DNA from 4 places in the Streptomyces azureus genome. Region 1 is predicted to be linked to each of the others. Evidence: riboswitches for the same ligand, from Rfam matches in the RefSeq annotation. Region 1 holds a riboswitch; each other region holds the start of a gene.
The links. A riboswitch is a leader RNA that binds a small molecule or an ion and turns the genes downstream of it on or off. The one in region 1 is predicted to bind cyclic di-AMP.

Region 1 (3,730 bases):
CTCCACATCCGGGTGAGCCCGGCGGAACGCGCTGAGCACCGGCGGCAGCAGATGGATGCCCGCCGTCTGGAACGTCCCGAGCCTCAGGACACCCCCCGACAGACCGGCCAGCCGGGCCAGTTCGTGGCGAGCCAGTTCCAACTCGTCGAGCACGCGCCGGGCCCGTGCCACCAGCAGCTCGCCCGCGCCCGTCAGCCGCGCCCCGCGGTGATGCCGGACCAGCAGCGCCGAGCCCGCCTCCCGCTCCAGCTTGGCCAGTTGCTGGGAGAGCGCGGGCGGGGTGTAGCCGAGGCGCTCGGCGGCCCGGGTGATCGACCCGGCCTCCGCGACGGCGACCAGCGCCGCGAGCCGGGTCGGATCGTACATGTCTGACCTCCACAGACCAAAGCATTGCTTAAGGCCTGCCCAGGATATTCGACATACCTGCTGAAGGCTCCGGCCCGGCAGGCTGGCCGCATGGACGCACAACTCATCGCCTTCACCGGGGTGGCGGCGGGCATGGTCGCCATGCCGGGCGCCGACTTCACGGTCGTCGTGCGCAACGCCCTGGTCTCCCGCCGGGCCGGTGTCGCCTGCGCGCTCGGCATCGCGGGCGGGCTGCTCCTGCACACCGCGCTGGCCGTGGCGGGCGTCGCCGCGGTCCTGGCCGCCGTCCCCGCGCTGTTCCGCTCGCTCCAGTTGCTGGGCGGCGGCTATGTCCTGTACCTGGGGGTGCGGACGCTGTGGTCGCTGCGCCGGCCCCGTGCCGTGCCCGTCGAAGCCGCCGGAACCGTCTCGTCCGCCGCGCGTCCCCTGCGGCAGGGCTTCGTCACGAACGCCCTGAATCCGAAAGCGCCCATCACCTTCCTCAGCCTGCTGCCGCAGTTCGTGCCCGCGGGCAGTCCCGCGCTGCCCCGGACCCTGCTGCTGGCGCTGATCGTGGTGGTCCTCGCCCTGCTGTGGTTCCCGGCCGTGGCCCTGCTGGTGGACCGGCTGGGCCGGTGGCTGCGCGAACCACGGGCCGCGCGGGCCGTCGAGGGGGTCACCGGCGCCGCGCTGACGCTTCTCGGTGTGCTGCTCCTTCTCGAGCCGCTGAGGGCTGCCTGATGGTGCCGCGCAGCGGCGCGGGGATCCGGACGGTGCCCTGGGGCGCCGGCTCCTCCACAGTGGCCTCGGGCCGCCCGGGGCTGCCGTGCGTCTCCTCCCGCAGCCCCGCCCGCCGCACCAGCCGGGGGAGCAGCCCCCACAGGCCGACGCAGACCAGGAACGTCGCCGCGCCCGCTGCGATGCCACCGGCCCGACTGGTCGTCACATCCACCACCAGCAGCACGGAACCGCTGAACGCGAACACCAGCACGATCAGGCCGGTTGCGGCCAGTCGTGAGGAGACCTGCACGATGCGGGGCTTGGCGCCCTGCTGGAAGAGCGAGCGGTGCAGCGCGGCCGGTGCGGTGAACAGCGCCGCTGCCAGGACCGCCAGCAGCAGCGTGATGACGTAGGTGACGCGCTGGACCGTGTCGAGGGACGTGAAGCGCGAGGTGAAAGCGAGCGACAACAGGAACGCGAACAGGATCTGTACGCCCGTCTGGGTGACCCGGAGCTCCTGGAGCAGCTCGACGAAGTTCCGGTCGGCGCGTTGCAGCGGGGTCTCGCCGCGTGCGGTGCAGGGACGGTGCTCGGCCATGGGTCACGGGTAACCACTTGAGGCCGTGTCACGCTCCGGCGTGCGGCGGCGCGTCAGGGACGCCGCCGCACGCCGGGCGGATCACTTCACGCGCCCGTACCAGACGCTCTTGGTCCAGATCTTCTGCAGCCGCACCACGTCCCCGCTCTTCGGGGCGTGCCAGAGCTTGTTCTTACCCGCGTAGATACCCACGTGGTACACGTTGCTGCCCGAGTGGAAGAACACCAGGTCTCCCGCCTTGCGGTTCTTGGCGGAGATGTGGCGCGTCTTGTTGTACTGCTGGGCGGCCGTGCGGGGGAGCTTCTTGCCGACCTTCTTGAACGAGTAGAGCGTGAGCCCGGAGCAGTCGAACCTGTGCGGACCGGTGGCCCCGTACCTGTAGGGCGAACCCTTCTTCGAGGCCGCGATCTGGAGTGCCTTCGTCCCATGGGTGGCTGCCGAGGCCTCCGAGGAGAAGCCGGGCGTCACGATCGAGCCGCCCACCGCGGCGATGGTGAGGGCCGAGGCCGTACCGGCCCGGACCATGAGCGACGGGACACGATTGAGCGCAGTCATGCGCAACCCTTCGTCAGCCGCCTGTGAAGGATGACCTGTCGGATTCGGGCTGGCGAAGTTGCCCGGCCGCTGACGCGGCTTCACCCCAAGGGCTGCTCGGACCCGGTCATGGCGTGACCGTCCCGGCGACCCGTCGTGCTTGGGTCCTCCACTCCTGCCGATCCACTCCTGTCGACCGGTCATCCAGGCGGCGGCAGGACTCGGCGTCCGCCCGGACCGCCCCGCCGCTGCGGCGGGGGCTTGTCGTCAGTCAGGGATCTTGGCTCATGGTTGTCCCGAAATCCCAACGGAACCGGGGGTTTGTGTTGTTACTCACCACTCACCCGTTCGGGTGGACACGTCTGTGTTCGAGCCACCGTCCACGGGCCCATCGGCCGCCGGACCAGCGATGGAATGTCCTATTCCGCTCCTCGGCCACGCGCGTTGCGCAACTGGGAGGGCCCGAAAAAAGGACTCCCGTCTACTCCGGACAGGGGTACGTCGTTTGGTCCGTTTCGACTCAGGCCTGGACGCTCCGTCGGCAGGGCGGGCGTCCGGGCCGACGGATCCGCGTCAACTGACGGACTCCGGGGGCAGGGTGACGCGGGCCGTGCGCCGCTCGCCGTCCAGCACCCGCAGCGCCCGGCCGAGTGTGCCGGCGTGCAGTTCCGTCTCGCCCCGCTGATGCATCAGGGCCAGCGCGTCACGCAGCGCCGTCGCCTTGCCCACCAGGGCCTGGGCGGCGCGCAGTCCGCGGTAGGTGTCGCCGGGCAGCGCCGGGTTGATCCGGCCGAGCAGGTCGACGACCTCCAGGTAACGGTCGATCAACTCAGCCTCGGCGCGGGTCAGCGCGGGCAGCGGCGGCAGTTCGGGCGGGAGCACCGGCGGCTCACTCTCCGGTCGGCATGGCCAGAGTGGCCTTGCGGTGGGGGACGATCCGGTCCACCAGGCCGTACTCCACGGCCTCCTGGGCGGTGAGGACCTTGTCGCGCTCGATGTCCTCGCTGAGCTGCTCCCGGCTGCGGCCCGTGTGCCGCGCGAGCATCTCCTCCATGCGGGTCCGGACGCGGGTCAACTCGTCGGCCTGGATCGCGAGATCGCTGGCCTGCCCGCGGGCCGGCTCGGGCAGCGCGGGCTGATGGATCACCAGACGGGCGTCCGGCAGCGCGGATCGCTTGCCGGGTGTGCCCGCCGCCAGCAGGACCGAGGCGGCCGCGCCGGCCTGGCCCAGGCAGATCGTCTCCACGTCGCAGGAGACGTACTGCATCGTGTCGTAGATGGCCGACAAGGCGTGGAAGGTGCCGCCGGGGGAGTTGATGTAGAGCGAGATGTCGCGGTCGGGGGCCTGGTGTTCGAGGTACATGAACTGGGCCATCACGTCGTTCGCCGAGGTCTCGTCCACCGGCGCCCCGAGGAAGACGATCCGCCCCTCCAGCAGCTTCGAGTACGGATCCGTCGTCCGTTGCCCGGACGCGGTGCGTTCGGTGAACTCGGGCAGCACGTAACGGGCGGACGGTCGGGTCATGGTGAACC
Region 2 (3,730 bases), on a different contig from region 1:
TTCGCCAACTCCGGAATAGGTCACCCGTCAGCGATGTTGGGGGGTCAGTCGCCACACCCGGAAGCCCGTGATCCGGAAGTGGCTCCACACGGTCCGGAAGGCGAAGTGCCCGCTGGTGTACGGCTGCGGATCCGCGTAGTCGAAGACGAGGCGCCCGTTGTTCCACCACCTGACCGTCGAGCCGTCGGAGACGATCCGGACCCGGTTGGGCTCGTTGGGGACCAGCAGCGGCTCGGTGTAGTCGTAGACCAAGGGCCGCACACCGGGCTCGCCGACGTACCGCCGCAGCCGGGTCGTGGTGTTGTAGTTGGCGCCGTAACCGGCGTAGTACGTCGTCAGGTGGTCGTACTCCTCCAGCGCCCCGCCGCGCGGCGTGGCGAAGAGATCTCCGGGGGAGCGTACGTCGGTCGCGTTCCAGAAGTTGTTGAGGTCCGAGACACGGTCGTTGACCCCGCCCTCGGAGACCGGCGTGGCGGTGTACTCGAGGACGTACGGCCCGTCGAGCCGCCGTCTGAACCACACGGTCGCCCCGCTCGGTACGTCGATCTCCAGAACGCCGCGAGAGGCGGTCACGCTCCCGCTGTCCTGGAGTTCGGTCGCCCACTGGGCGAGGCCGTGGCAGAAGTCGTCGTGGGCGATGAGGCGGCGGTGCCGGGGCGCGGCGTAGGCGGCGCCCGTCGGGACGAGGGCCGCCAGGCCGGCTCCGGCGGCCAGGGCTGCGAACGCTCTGCGAGTGGTCGGCACGGGACACGTCTCCTTGGGGATCCGCCTGGAAGGCTCTAGAAAGCGCTTGCACTCCGGACGGGATCACTGTGTCCCAACTGCCGCCCGCTGTCGATCCCTTGGGCCGGCCGATCACCACAAGCCCACGCACACACCGAAGGCCGGACCCGGGGATCGGGGTCCGGCCGACGGTTGCGTGTGAGGCAGGTGGTCGTGCGGTCGGTCAGCCGACGGAGACGCCGTGCGAGCGCAGGTAGGCGACCGGATCCACGTCCGAGCCGTAGTCCGGCGTGGTGCGGATCTCGAAGTGCAGGTGCGGTCCGGTCACGTTGCCGGTGGCACCGGAGAGGCCGATCTGCTGTCCGGCGCTCACGGTCTGGCCCGCCGAGACGGAGAGCGAGGACAGGTGGGCGTACTGCGCGTAGCTGCCGTCGTTCAGCTTGATGACGACCTGGTTGCCGTACGCACCGCCCCAGCCCGCGGAGACGACCGTGCCCGCGCCGACGGCCTTGAGCGAGGTGCCCGTCGGGACGACGAAGTCGACACCGGTGTGGTAGCCGCTGGACCACATGCTGCCGGACATCCGGTACGGGGTGCCGACGGTGGCACCGTCCACCGGGGCGCTGTAGCCGCTGGAGGTCGCGGCGGCCGGCTTGGCGGCAGCCGGCTTCGAGGACGACTCGGAGGCGGACGGCTTCGGAGCCGAGGGCTTGGAAGCCGAGGGCTTGGAGGCCGAGGGCTTCGACGGGGACGGGGACGAGGACTTGGGCTCGCCCGCTGCCGCCCTCTTGCCGATCGACAACTTCAGGCCTGGGTGGATCAGCGACGGGTCGTCGCCGACGGCGTCACGGTTGTCCGCGTAGAGCTTCTTCCAGCCGCCGTCGACGTTCTGCTCGTCGGCGATCTTCGCGAGATAGTCACCGGCCCGCACGGTGTAGGTGCGGGCGCCCGTGGCCTTTTCGGCGGCCTTCTTCTCGGCGGCCGGAGCGGACTGGACGGACTTTTCCGGAGTCGACTGCGGGGTGGCGGCGTGGGCGCCGGCGGCCCCCATGAGCGGAAGGGCGAGAGCGGCCCCGCCGGTTCCGGCGACGGCGATGGAGCGGGTGAAACGCTGAATCTTCGGGCGGCGGTGCTTACCCTTCGCGGGCATGGCGAATTCCTCTCCGGCGCCTACGAGGTGAGCTGTCGGGTTCGGACTGGAGATGCCCGGCCGCGCCGAGGCGCGGCTTAACCCCAAGCCGTTCCGGGAACCGGAACAGGCGTCTTACCTGTGGGTCCCCCGCTCCTGCCGTACACGGGTCAGTGTGTGCGGGCTCCGGGCGGCGGCAGGATTAGGCGTCCGTCCGGATTGGTGTGGAACGTAAGCGACCAAGACGCAAAGGGACAAGCTTGCGGTTGCCTGTGACGGCGTTTTTCTTGACGCATCGGCACATTTTCCGTCACGGAGCGTGGATTACCGATCTCCCGCTTTCCTCAATGCCCCTGAATATCGCCAGAATTACGTGCACATGGCAACAACGCATCGTCACGAATATGACGATGCTCACGCACCCCGACCTCATCTCCTTTACGATCGGGGCACGTTATGCCGAAACAACCGAAGCACTCCCTATTCGGACAGAAAGGCTACTTACGCTTAAGCCGGACGACAGTGGCATCCAGATCCCCGCGCAGACCGACCCGCAGCCCGTGATGGAGCAGCACGGCACCCCGGTGAACTTCGCCCGTTTCGAGGCATTCGTACGATGCCGTGGGGTCGAGGCCCCGCAGCCGGAGCGCCGGGACGGGCTCGCCGTAGCGCTGCGCCTGGAGCCAGGCGAGGAGGACGGTCTCGTCACCGAGGGCGTACTGCACGGCGCTCAGGCCGCCCTCCGGCGGGCGCAGCCGGTACTGATCGCCGCGCTGCACCACGGGCCGGATCTCCTTGTAGAGCGCCACCCAGTCCCGCGCCTCGGCGAGCTCCTCCTGCGTCCACCGCGTGAGGTCGCCGCCGACCCCGAGCACCCCGGCCATGGCACTGACGAACCGGAACCGCAGGGAACTGGCCCGCTGGTTGAGCATGGCGTTCGGACTGTCGGTGACCCAGGCGGCCATGACCCGGGCCGGATGGATCTGGCTGAAGCCGTGCTGGATGGCGAGCCGGTCGAGCGGGTCGGTGTTGTCCGAGGTCCACACCTGGTCCGTGCGGCTGAGCACACCGAGGTCGATCCGGCCGCCGCCGCCCGAGCAGGACTCGAAGGCCACTCCGGGATGGGCGGCCCGCAGCCGGTCCAGCAGGGCGTAAAGAGCGTGGACGTGGTCGACCCACAGCCGCTGCGGGTAGGGGTCGTCCGGCCAGCCGGCGTCGGTGAAGCAGCGGTTGAAGTCCCACTTGACGTAGTCGATCGGGGCGCTGGAGAGGAGCCCGTCGAGCTGTTGCCAGAGGTACTCCTGGACGTCCTCGCGGGCGAGGTTCAGTACAAGCTGATTCCGGAACTCCGTCCGCTTTCGTCCCGGTTGGTACTGCACCCATTCCGGGTGCGCGCGGTACAGGTCGCTGTCGGCGTTGACCATCTCCGGCTCGACCCAGATCCCGAACTGCATGCCGAGGCCGTGCACATGGTCGGCGAGCGGCTTGAGGCCGCCCGGGAAGCGGTCCGGGTTGGGAGTCCAGTCACCTAGCCCGGCCCGGTCACTCGTACGCGCCCCGAACCAGCCGTCGTCGACCACGAACAGCTCGACGCCCATGGCAGCGGCCCGCTCGGCGAGCGCCCGCTGCTGCTCCTCGGAGATGTCGAACTCGGTGGCCTCCCAGGAGTTGAACAGCACCGGCCGGTCCTGGTCGGCGTCCGGGATCACGTACGCCCGCTGGTAGGCGTGCCAGGCGCGGCTCGCCCCGCCGAAGCCGCCGTCGGTCCAGAGCCCGGCGAAGACGGGAGTCGTGTACGACTCCCCCGTGCCGAGCACCACCAGGCCCGAGTCGTCGTATCCGGCCCCGCCGGTGATCTGCACGCGCGCGTCCGGGAGC
Region 3 (3,730 bases), on a different contig from region 1:
TCGCGGTCGGAGAACTCCAGGGAGGCCCGCAGCCGCTCCGCGGAGATGTTGGAGGCGGCGATGTACCTCACCTTGCCGGCCTTCACGAGTTCGTCGAGCGCGCCGATGATCTCCTCCACCGGCACCTCGGGCTGGTCGAAGTGGGTGTAGTAGAGGTCGATGTAGTCGGTGCCGAGGCGCCGCAGGGAAGCGTCGGCGGCGGCCTTGATGTTGGCGGCGGACAGGCCGCGGAACTCGGGGTGCTGGCTGACCTTCGTGGCGACGACGACGTCCGCGCGGTTGCCGCGTGACGTGAGCCACTTGCCGAGGACGGTCTCGGACTCACCGCCCTGATTGCCCTCGACCCAGGCCGAGTAGACGTCGGCGGAGTCGACGAAGTTGCCGCCGGCGGCGGTGTACGCGTCGAGGACGGCGAACGACTGCGCCTCGTCGGCGGTCCAGCCGAAGACGTTGCCGCCGAGGGCGAGCGGGAAGACCTCGAGGTCGGAGGAGCCGAGCTTGCGAAGAGAAGTCATGCTCTGTGGCAACGACCGTACGGAACCGCTCATTCCACAACAGACGCAAAGCTCCCGCAAATACCGGCAGCCCTGATGTCGGCGGTCGTCATCAGGACCACCGGTGCTTCAACCGGCCTCCGAAGCTCAGACGTTCAGGCCCTTGCCCCGCAGCCACGCCAGCGGGTCGACCCCGTTGGTGGACCCACCGGTGTGGACCTCGAGGTGCAGGTGCGCCCCGGTGACGTTGCCGGTCGCGCCCACGCGGCCGATGACGTCGCCCGTGCTGACCTTCTGGCCGACGCTGACGCCGATGGACGACTGGTGCGCGTACCAGATCTCCGTGCCGTCATCGAGGGTGAGGACCGTCTTGTAGCCGTACGACCCGTTCCAGCCCGCCTCGGTGATGGTGCCGCTGTGCACCGCTTTGATCGGCGTGCCCGTGGGGGCGGCGAAGTCGAGACCGGTGTGGTAGCCGGAGGACCAGTAGGCGCCGGCCTGACCGAAGGTCGAGGTGATGGTGTACGCGGAGGTCGGCAGCGTGTACTGCTTGGCGAGAGCGGCGAGCCGCTCTGCCTCGGCCTTCTTCCGGGCCTCCTCCTCCGCCTTCCGCTTGGCTTCGGCGGCCTTGGCCTTGGCTTCCTTCTCCGCCTTGGCGGCGGCTTCCGCGGCCGCCTTCTGGGCGGCTTCCGCGGCGTCCTGCGCGGCCTTGGTCTCGATCTGCTCCTGCTGGTGCTCGACCTGCGCCATGATCCGGGCGCGCAGCGCCTCACCGGCGCCGGAGGTGCCCTGCTCGGTGTCGGCGGCCGCCGTGCCGAGGTCACTGAGCGGGGTGGCGGAGCCTTCGGGGGTGTCGTCGTCCGAAATGAGGGAACCCACCGAGGGAAGGTCCGGAACGGAGATCGACACCGGCGGCTTGCCGGTCTGGGCGCTGGCCATGCCGCCCGCGCCCACGGCGGCTATGACGCCGACGCCCAGGACGGTGGAGCTGCGGGCGAGGCCCCCGCCGCGCTGCTTGGTGACGCGATGCCGGCCACGGACGGGACGGATGGACTCCGCGGTGGGGTTCCATTCCTGGAACGGGCCCTCTTCGGTACGGTGACCGCCGTAGCCGAAGGTTTCGGTGTCGCGCTGGTTGGGCGCGGACGGGGCCGCGGGGGCAGGCCGGTTGGACGCCACGTGGGCGTACTCCTTTCCTTCCTTCTCGCCTACCGGGTTAGCTGACGGGTTCGGAGCAGGAAGGTCTCCTACGCGCGTATACCGGCCGTGCTTCCACGGCGGCTTCCGCGCGATTCACCCCAAGTAGTGGTTCCCCGGTTCCCTTTCGGGATTCGGCGCGTGCGCACGGAGCCGCCTTCTGTGACGGCTGGGACGACCGCGCTGCGTTATCGAACGTTAATAGACGCGCGGTGGGGATTCCAGCGGTTCCACTTGATCATTAACCTTTTTCGCGCGGACCAACCTGCCACGACCGGCTTAAATCGGGCGATTTGACCACTGCGCGAGTGACTCACGGGTTTTGATGGTGTGTCAGTTGTTATGCACAGCGGTGTGATTCACTCACCGACAGTAATGAGAAGCTCGGGAAATGCACCGAGGGCCGGAACCCTTTCGGATTCCGGCCCTCGGCCTTCAGTAGCGGGGACAGGATTTGAACCTGCGACCTCTGGGTTATGAGCCCAGCGAGCTACCGAGCTGCTCCACCCCGCGTCGTTGTGACTCCAGTGTACGCCATCCGCGGGACCGCTCGCGCACACCCGGTGCTCAGCGGCCCGGGTTGTCCGTATGGGTGAGGGTCTCCCAGGCGGTGAACAGGTCGTCGGTGCCGGCGGGCCGGGTGGCGTCCGGACCGGCGGCCCCGCAGGAGGAGACGAGGAGGGCGAGCGCGGTGAGCAGTGGCAACGAGCAGGAGCGCTGTCCCACGTCGCCCCCCACTGCCCACATGCCCGCTGCCTCCGCGCTGTCGTACCGGCCCTGGAGGCAGCGTGAGCCGGGAGGCGGCGGGGCCGCAGGATCTGTTGTGGCGATCGGCCCGCGCTCAGCGCAGCAGGTGGCGGTTGGGGGCCTTGGCCCGCTCCTCGCGCTCCGGGACGACGACGACCTCCACTCCGCCGGCCGCCAGGACGCCGCTGCCGTCGGCCCCCGGCACGAAGGTGTCCGGCTCGCGCCAGGCCGTGACCACGCGTCGTACGCCCGCGTCGAGGATCAGCCGGGCGCAGGGTGCGGGGCGGGAGGCCCGGCGGGCGCAGGGCTCCAGGCTGCTGTAGACCGTCGCGCCGGCGAGCCTGGGGTCGGCCGGGTCGGTCTTCGCCAGGGCCGCCTCCTCGGCGTGCACGACCGGGTCGCCGCCCTCCCGGGAGTGGCCGCGGGCCAGCTCCGTGCCGTCGGCCGCGACCACCACCGCGCCGACGCTGAACGCCGTGTCCGACGGCGGACACTCTGCCGCCAGTTCGCAGGCGAGGGCCAGCCAGTGGTGGTCGGCGGCGACGGGGAGAGGGCCGGTGCCGGGAGCGGTCGGCTCGTAGCGCATGAGGACCACGTCCTCGATCCGCCGGGTCTCCAGCAGCCGGAGCCGGCCGGACTGGTAACCGCCGGGCCCGAAGAGGCGGGGTGCCTCGGGGTCGCCGACGAAGAGCGGGGCGAGGACCAGCTGGAGTTCGTCGGCCAGGCCCTGGGTGAGGAGCTGGGTGTGAATCAGGCCGCCGCCCTCGACCATGAGCCGTCGTACACCCCGGACGTCGTGCAGGTGGGTGAGGAGCCGCCGCCAGTCGAGGTCGGCTCCGAGCGGGACGACATCGGTGGCATCTGCGGCATCGGTGGCGATACCGAGGGCACGGGCGCGTTCGGCCCCCTTGTCGGTCGTGTAGAGGACCTTCTCGCCGCCGGTGTGCCAGAACCGTGCCGCCGGATCGAGGTCGCCGGAGCCGCTGACCGTGACCTTGAGGGGGTACTCCGGCAGGCCGGCTGCCGTGCGGGCGGTTCGCCGCTCGGGTGAGTTGACCAGCAGGCGCGGGTTGTCGGCGCGGACGGTGCCGGCGCCGATCAGGATCGCGTCGACGGACGCCCGGACCTCGTCGACCCGGTCGAAGTCGGCCGGGCTGGACAGGAGCAGGCGTTCGGGGCCGGTGTCGTCCAGGTAGCCGTCGAGGGAGACGGCGGCGGACAGCAGGACGTACGGGTGGGGCATCGACGCTCCCGGCTCGTGGAAACTCGTGGCGGACGGCGGGCTGACGGGA
Region 4 (3,730 bases), on a different contig from region 1:
CGCGCGCCAGCGCTCCTTCTCCCCCTCGCCGAGCTCCCCGGGCCGAGCCACACGTATGCGCCCACTGCTCAACCTGACCCCCCGATCAAGTCCCCCCTGGACACTTGGAAGGTACCGCCCGAGACGGCCCCGACGGTAGGTAGCGGACCATGTTGTTGCCAACTGGTGCAGAGGCCTTCAACCGGGCAATCGGCGTCCGACGCGCGATGAAACGAAGGGGCGCGCTGTCCGTATTCTCTGATCATGGCCGCACCCATCGCATATTCACTCATCGCCACCGACCTGGACGGGACGCTGCTGCGCGGCGACGACACCCTGTCCGACCGGTCCCTCGCCGCGCTCGCGCGGGTGGCGGACGCCGGTGCCCAGCACCTCGTGGTGACGGGCCGGCCAGCGCCGAGAGTGCGGCCGCTCCTGGACGACCTCGGCTGTACGGGGCTCGCGGTGTGCGGGCAGGGCGCGCAGGTGTACGACGCGGGCGCGGACCGGCTGCTGTGGTCCGTCACCCTGGACCGGGAACTGGCCGAGACCGCCCTCGGCAAGATCGAGGCCGAGGTGGGGCAGGTGTACGCCGCGGTCGACCAGGACGGGGTCGACGGGCTCACGCTCATCGAGCCGGGCTATCTCATGCCGCACCCGACCCTGCCCGCGGTACGGGTCGACCGGCGCGACGAGCTGTGGGGCGAGCCCATCAGCAAGGTGCTGCTGCGCCACCCGTACCTGACGGACGACGAGTTGGCGGCGACGGCCCGCTCAGTGGTCGGTCCACTCGCGACGGTGACGATGTCGGGGCCCGGCACGGTCGAGCTCCAGCCGTGCGGCGTCACCAAGGCGACGGGCCTGGCGCTGGCCGCCGAGCACCTGGGGCTGCGGCCGGCGGACACCGTCGCCTTCGGCGACATGCCCAACGACATCCCGATGTTCGACTGGGCCGCCCACGGCGTCGCCATGGCCAACGCCCATCCCGAACTCAAGGCCGTGGCCGACGAGGTCACCCTGTCGAACGAGGACGACGGCATCGCCGTCGTCCTCGAGCGACTGCTGGGCGGGACGGCTCAGTACGGGCCGTTGACGTTGTCGATCGAGCCGTAGCGGGCGGCCGCGTAGTTGCAGGCCGCGGTGATGTTGGCGACCGGGTCGTACGGGTCCCACGACGTGCCGTCCACGTGGTAGGCCTGGAAGGTCGGGTCGATGGTCTGGAGCAGACCCTTGGACGGGGTGCCCTTGGCAGCGTTCGAGTCCCAGTTGTTGATCGCCTGAGGGTTGCCGGACGACTCACGCATGATGTTGCGGTAGATGCCGTCGTACGAGCCCGGAATCCCCTTCTGCGCCATGATGTCCAGCGCCTCGCGGATCCAGCCGTCCAGGTTGTTGGCGTAGGTCTTCGCGGAGGCCTGGGTGGCCTCGGCGACGCCACCGGCGGGCTTCGCGGCCGGCTTGGCGGGGGCGGAGGACTTGGTCGCCGTCTTCTTCGCGGCGTCGGTCTTGGCCGTCTTCACCTTCAGCTTCAGACCCGGGTGGATCAGCTTCGGGTCGTCGCCGACGACGGCGCGGTTGTCCTTGTAGAGCTGCTTCCAGCCGCCCGACACGTCGTACTTGTCCGCGATGCGGTAGAGCGTGTCGCCCTTGGTCACGGTGTACGTGAGGGACTTGGCGGGCTGGGCCGCCTGCGGCACGGACCGTGCGGCGGCGGGTGCGCTCTGGCTCGGCTGGGCGGCGCTGGCCTGCGTCGCGCCGAGCAGCGGCAGGGTGAGTGCCGCTCCGCCGGTGCCGACGGCCACGACACGACGGGTGAGCTGGTTGCTTCTGGGGCGACGGTGCTTGCCTCGGGGCATGGCGATATTCCTCTCCGACGCCTGCGAGGTGAGCTGTCGGGTTCGGGCCGGGAGGTGCCCGGCCGCCCACGGCGCTGTGTGCCGTGGGCGGCTTCACCCCGAGCCGTTCCGCTGCGCGGACCGGCGACTTACCTGGGTCCCCCGCTCCTGCCATGCGTGAGTGAGTGGGTTCGTGTGGGGAGTCCGGGCGGTGGCAGGATTCGGCGTCCGCCGGACAGGCCCGGAACGTATGCGAGAGCACATGTCGGGAACAAGCACCTGAGTCACACATCGTGCCGGTCGACCTTGGGCGGGGGTATATGAGCCGCTTGATCCTTTGCGGGAGCCAAGGCTCAACTGGCGTCCGACGGAAGGACGTACGGGCCGGTGCCGGAGTGGGGCGTCGCAGGGGATAACGTGATTCAACTCACTGATCACAAGTCCGTGGGGCAATGGGCACCAAGGGGAATTTGCTTATCTAAAACGGCAAATCGTGCATAGTCCACTACTTCATGGAAAGTGGATAAATGTCTGCTCTTATGAGCTGATCGAAAATATTGCGGTCGTGATCGGATACCACCCGGCCTGTAACCATGGGCGCTGGCGGTGATCGAAACGTGACCGGATACGCTGACTCGAGTGATGGCAGCGACCTATCGACAAACCGCGTAATCACCGGCAGACACCAGCAGACAGGAGACCCCTCGTGACCGACGTCGGGCCGTTCGGGCTGAGCGTGCGGGACCAGGCTCTGGAAGCCGATGTCCAGGCCGGAATGGCGGCTGTCGAGGAAGGCTTGCTCGAGGCCACCAAGAGTGAGGTGCCCTTCATCACGGAGGCCGCCCAGCACCTGGTCCGGGCCGGCGGCAAGCGGTTCCGTCCGCTGCTCGTGATGCTCTCCGCCCAGTTCGGCGACCGGTACGCGCCCGGGATCGTGCCGTCGGCCGTCGTCGTGGAGCTGACCCACCTCGCCACGCTGTACCACGACGACGTGATGGACGAGGCCGCCGTGCGCCGCGGGGTGGCGAGCGCGAACGCCCGCTGGGGCAACTCCGTCGCGGTCCTCACCGGCGACTTCCTCTTCGCCCGCGCCTCGCACATCCTGGCCGACCTCGGACCGGAGGCGGTGCGGGTGCAGGCCGAGGCGTTCGAGCGGCTGGTGACCGGGCAGATCCTGGAGACGGCCGGCCCTCAGGACGGCCGCGACCCCGTCGAGCACTACCTGGACGTGCTGGGCGGCAAGACCGGTTCCCTGGTGGCGGTGTCGTGCCGGTTCGGCGCGATGATGTCCGGCGCCGACGACACGGTCGTGGACGTGCTGACCCAGTACGGCGAGCGGCTCGGCGTCGCCTTCCAGCTCGCGGACGACGTCCTGGACATCGCCTCCGACTCCCACGAGTCCGGCAAGACCCCCGGCACCGACCTGCGCGAGGGCATCCCCACGCTGCCGGTGCTGCGGCTGCGCGAGCGCGCCGCCCGGCTCGGACTCGCGGACGACATCGCCCTGTGCGAGCTGCTGGACTCCGATCTCACCGACGACGACCGGCACGCCGAGGCCCTGCGCCTGCTGCGCGCCCACCCGGCGCTGGAACAGGCCCGGCAGGACACGATCCGCTACGCCCAGGACGCCCGCTCGGCGCTGGCGCCGCTGCCCGAGTGCGTCGCGAAGACGGCGCTGGTGGAGCTGTCCGACGCTGTGGTGCACCGGGCCGGCTAGCACGTCCTTCCCGTACGACCCCTACGGGTCGGGGGAGAAGCCGCCCTCTCGTGTCATACCGCAGCAGTACGTGGAGTTGAGCCCGGGGTCTGACGTATCTCCCTGGCCGATTTGGTCAGATGGACACCACGGAGAACACACCACTCCTCACCAGTTCGGGTGAGAATGGCGGCTCAGGGACGAGTGCGTGGACGACACG

Region 2: linked by a shared signal. The riboswitch ahead of AOQ53_RS36245 (M23 family metallopeptidase) and the one ahead of AOQ53_RS15185 (C40 family peptidase) in region 1 are both predicted to bind cyclic di-AMP.
Region 3: linked by a shared signal. The riboswitch ahead of AOQ53_RS24860 (M23 family metallopeptidase) and the one ahead of AOQ53_RS15185 (C40 family peptidase) in region 1 are both predicted to bind cyclic di-AMP.
Region 4: linked by a shared signal. The riboswitch ahead of AOQ53_RS38765 (transglycosylase SLT domain-containing protein) and the one ahead of AOQ53_RS15185 (C40 family peptidase) in region 1 are both predicted to bind cyclic di-AMP.

What each region holds. Positions count from the first base shown of each region.
Region 1 covers NZ_DF968256.1:51,076-54,805, forward strand. Annotated here, with positions in the region: gene AOQ53_RS15170 (LysR family transcriptional regulator) at 1-366, opposite strand, end outside; gene AOQ53_RS15175 (LysE family translocator) at 457-1,086, shown strand; gene AOQ53_RS15180 (DUF6328 family protein) at 1,022-1,663, opposite strand; gene AOQ53_RS15185 (C40 family peptidase) at 1,745-2,218, opposite strand; cyclic di-AMP (ydaO/yuaA leader) riboswitch at 2,222-2,418, opposite strand; gene AOQ53_RS15190 (hypothetical protein) at 2,771-3,079, opposite strand; gene AOQ53_RS15195 (ATP-dependent Clp protease proteolytic subunit) at 3,087-3,722, opposite strand.
Region 2 covers NZ_DF968475.1:646-4,375, forward strand. Annotated here, with positions in the region: gene AOQ53_RS36240 (DUF6250 domain-containing protein) at 28-744, opposite strand; gene AOQ53_RS36245 (M23 family metallopeptidase) at 947-1,873, opposite strand; cyclic di-AMP (ydaO/yuaA leader) riboswitch at 1,876-2,038, opposite strand; gene AOQ53_RS36250 (alpha-galactosidase) at 2,350-3,730, opposite strand, start outside.
Region 3 covers NZ_DF968333.1:21,338-25,067, forward strand. Annotated here, with positions in the region: gene AOQ53_RS24855 (aldo/keto reductase) at 1-515, opposite strand, end outside; gene AOQ53_RS24860 (M23 family metallopeptidase) at 642-1,673, opposite strand; cyclic di-AMP (ydaO/yuaA leader) riboswitch at 1,685-1,841, opposite strand; tRNA gene AOQ53_RS24865 (tRNA-Met) at 2,131-2,204, opposite strand; gene AOQ53_RS24870 (hypothetical protein) at 2,259-2,438, opposite strand; gene AOQ53_RS24875 (dihydrofolate reductase family protein) at 2,533-3,681, opposite strand.
Region 4 covers NZ_DF968533.1:180,147-183,876, forward strand. Annotated here, with positions in the region: gene AOQ53_RS38755 (GNAT family N-acetyltransferase) at 1-51, opposite strand, end outside; gene AOQ53_RS38760 (Cof-type HAD-IIB family hydrolase) at 244-1,092, shown strand; gene AOQ53_RS38765 (transglycosylase SLT domain-containing protein) at 1,056-1,835, opposite strand; cyclic di-AMP (ydaO/yuaA leader) riboswitch at 1,839-2,012, opposite strand; gene AOQ53_RS38770 (polyprenyl synthetase family protein) at 2,521-3,531, shown strand.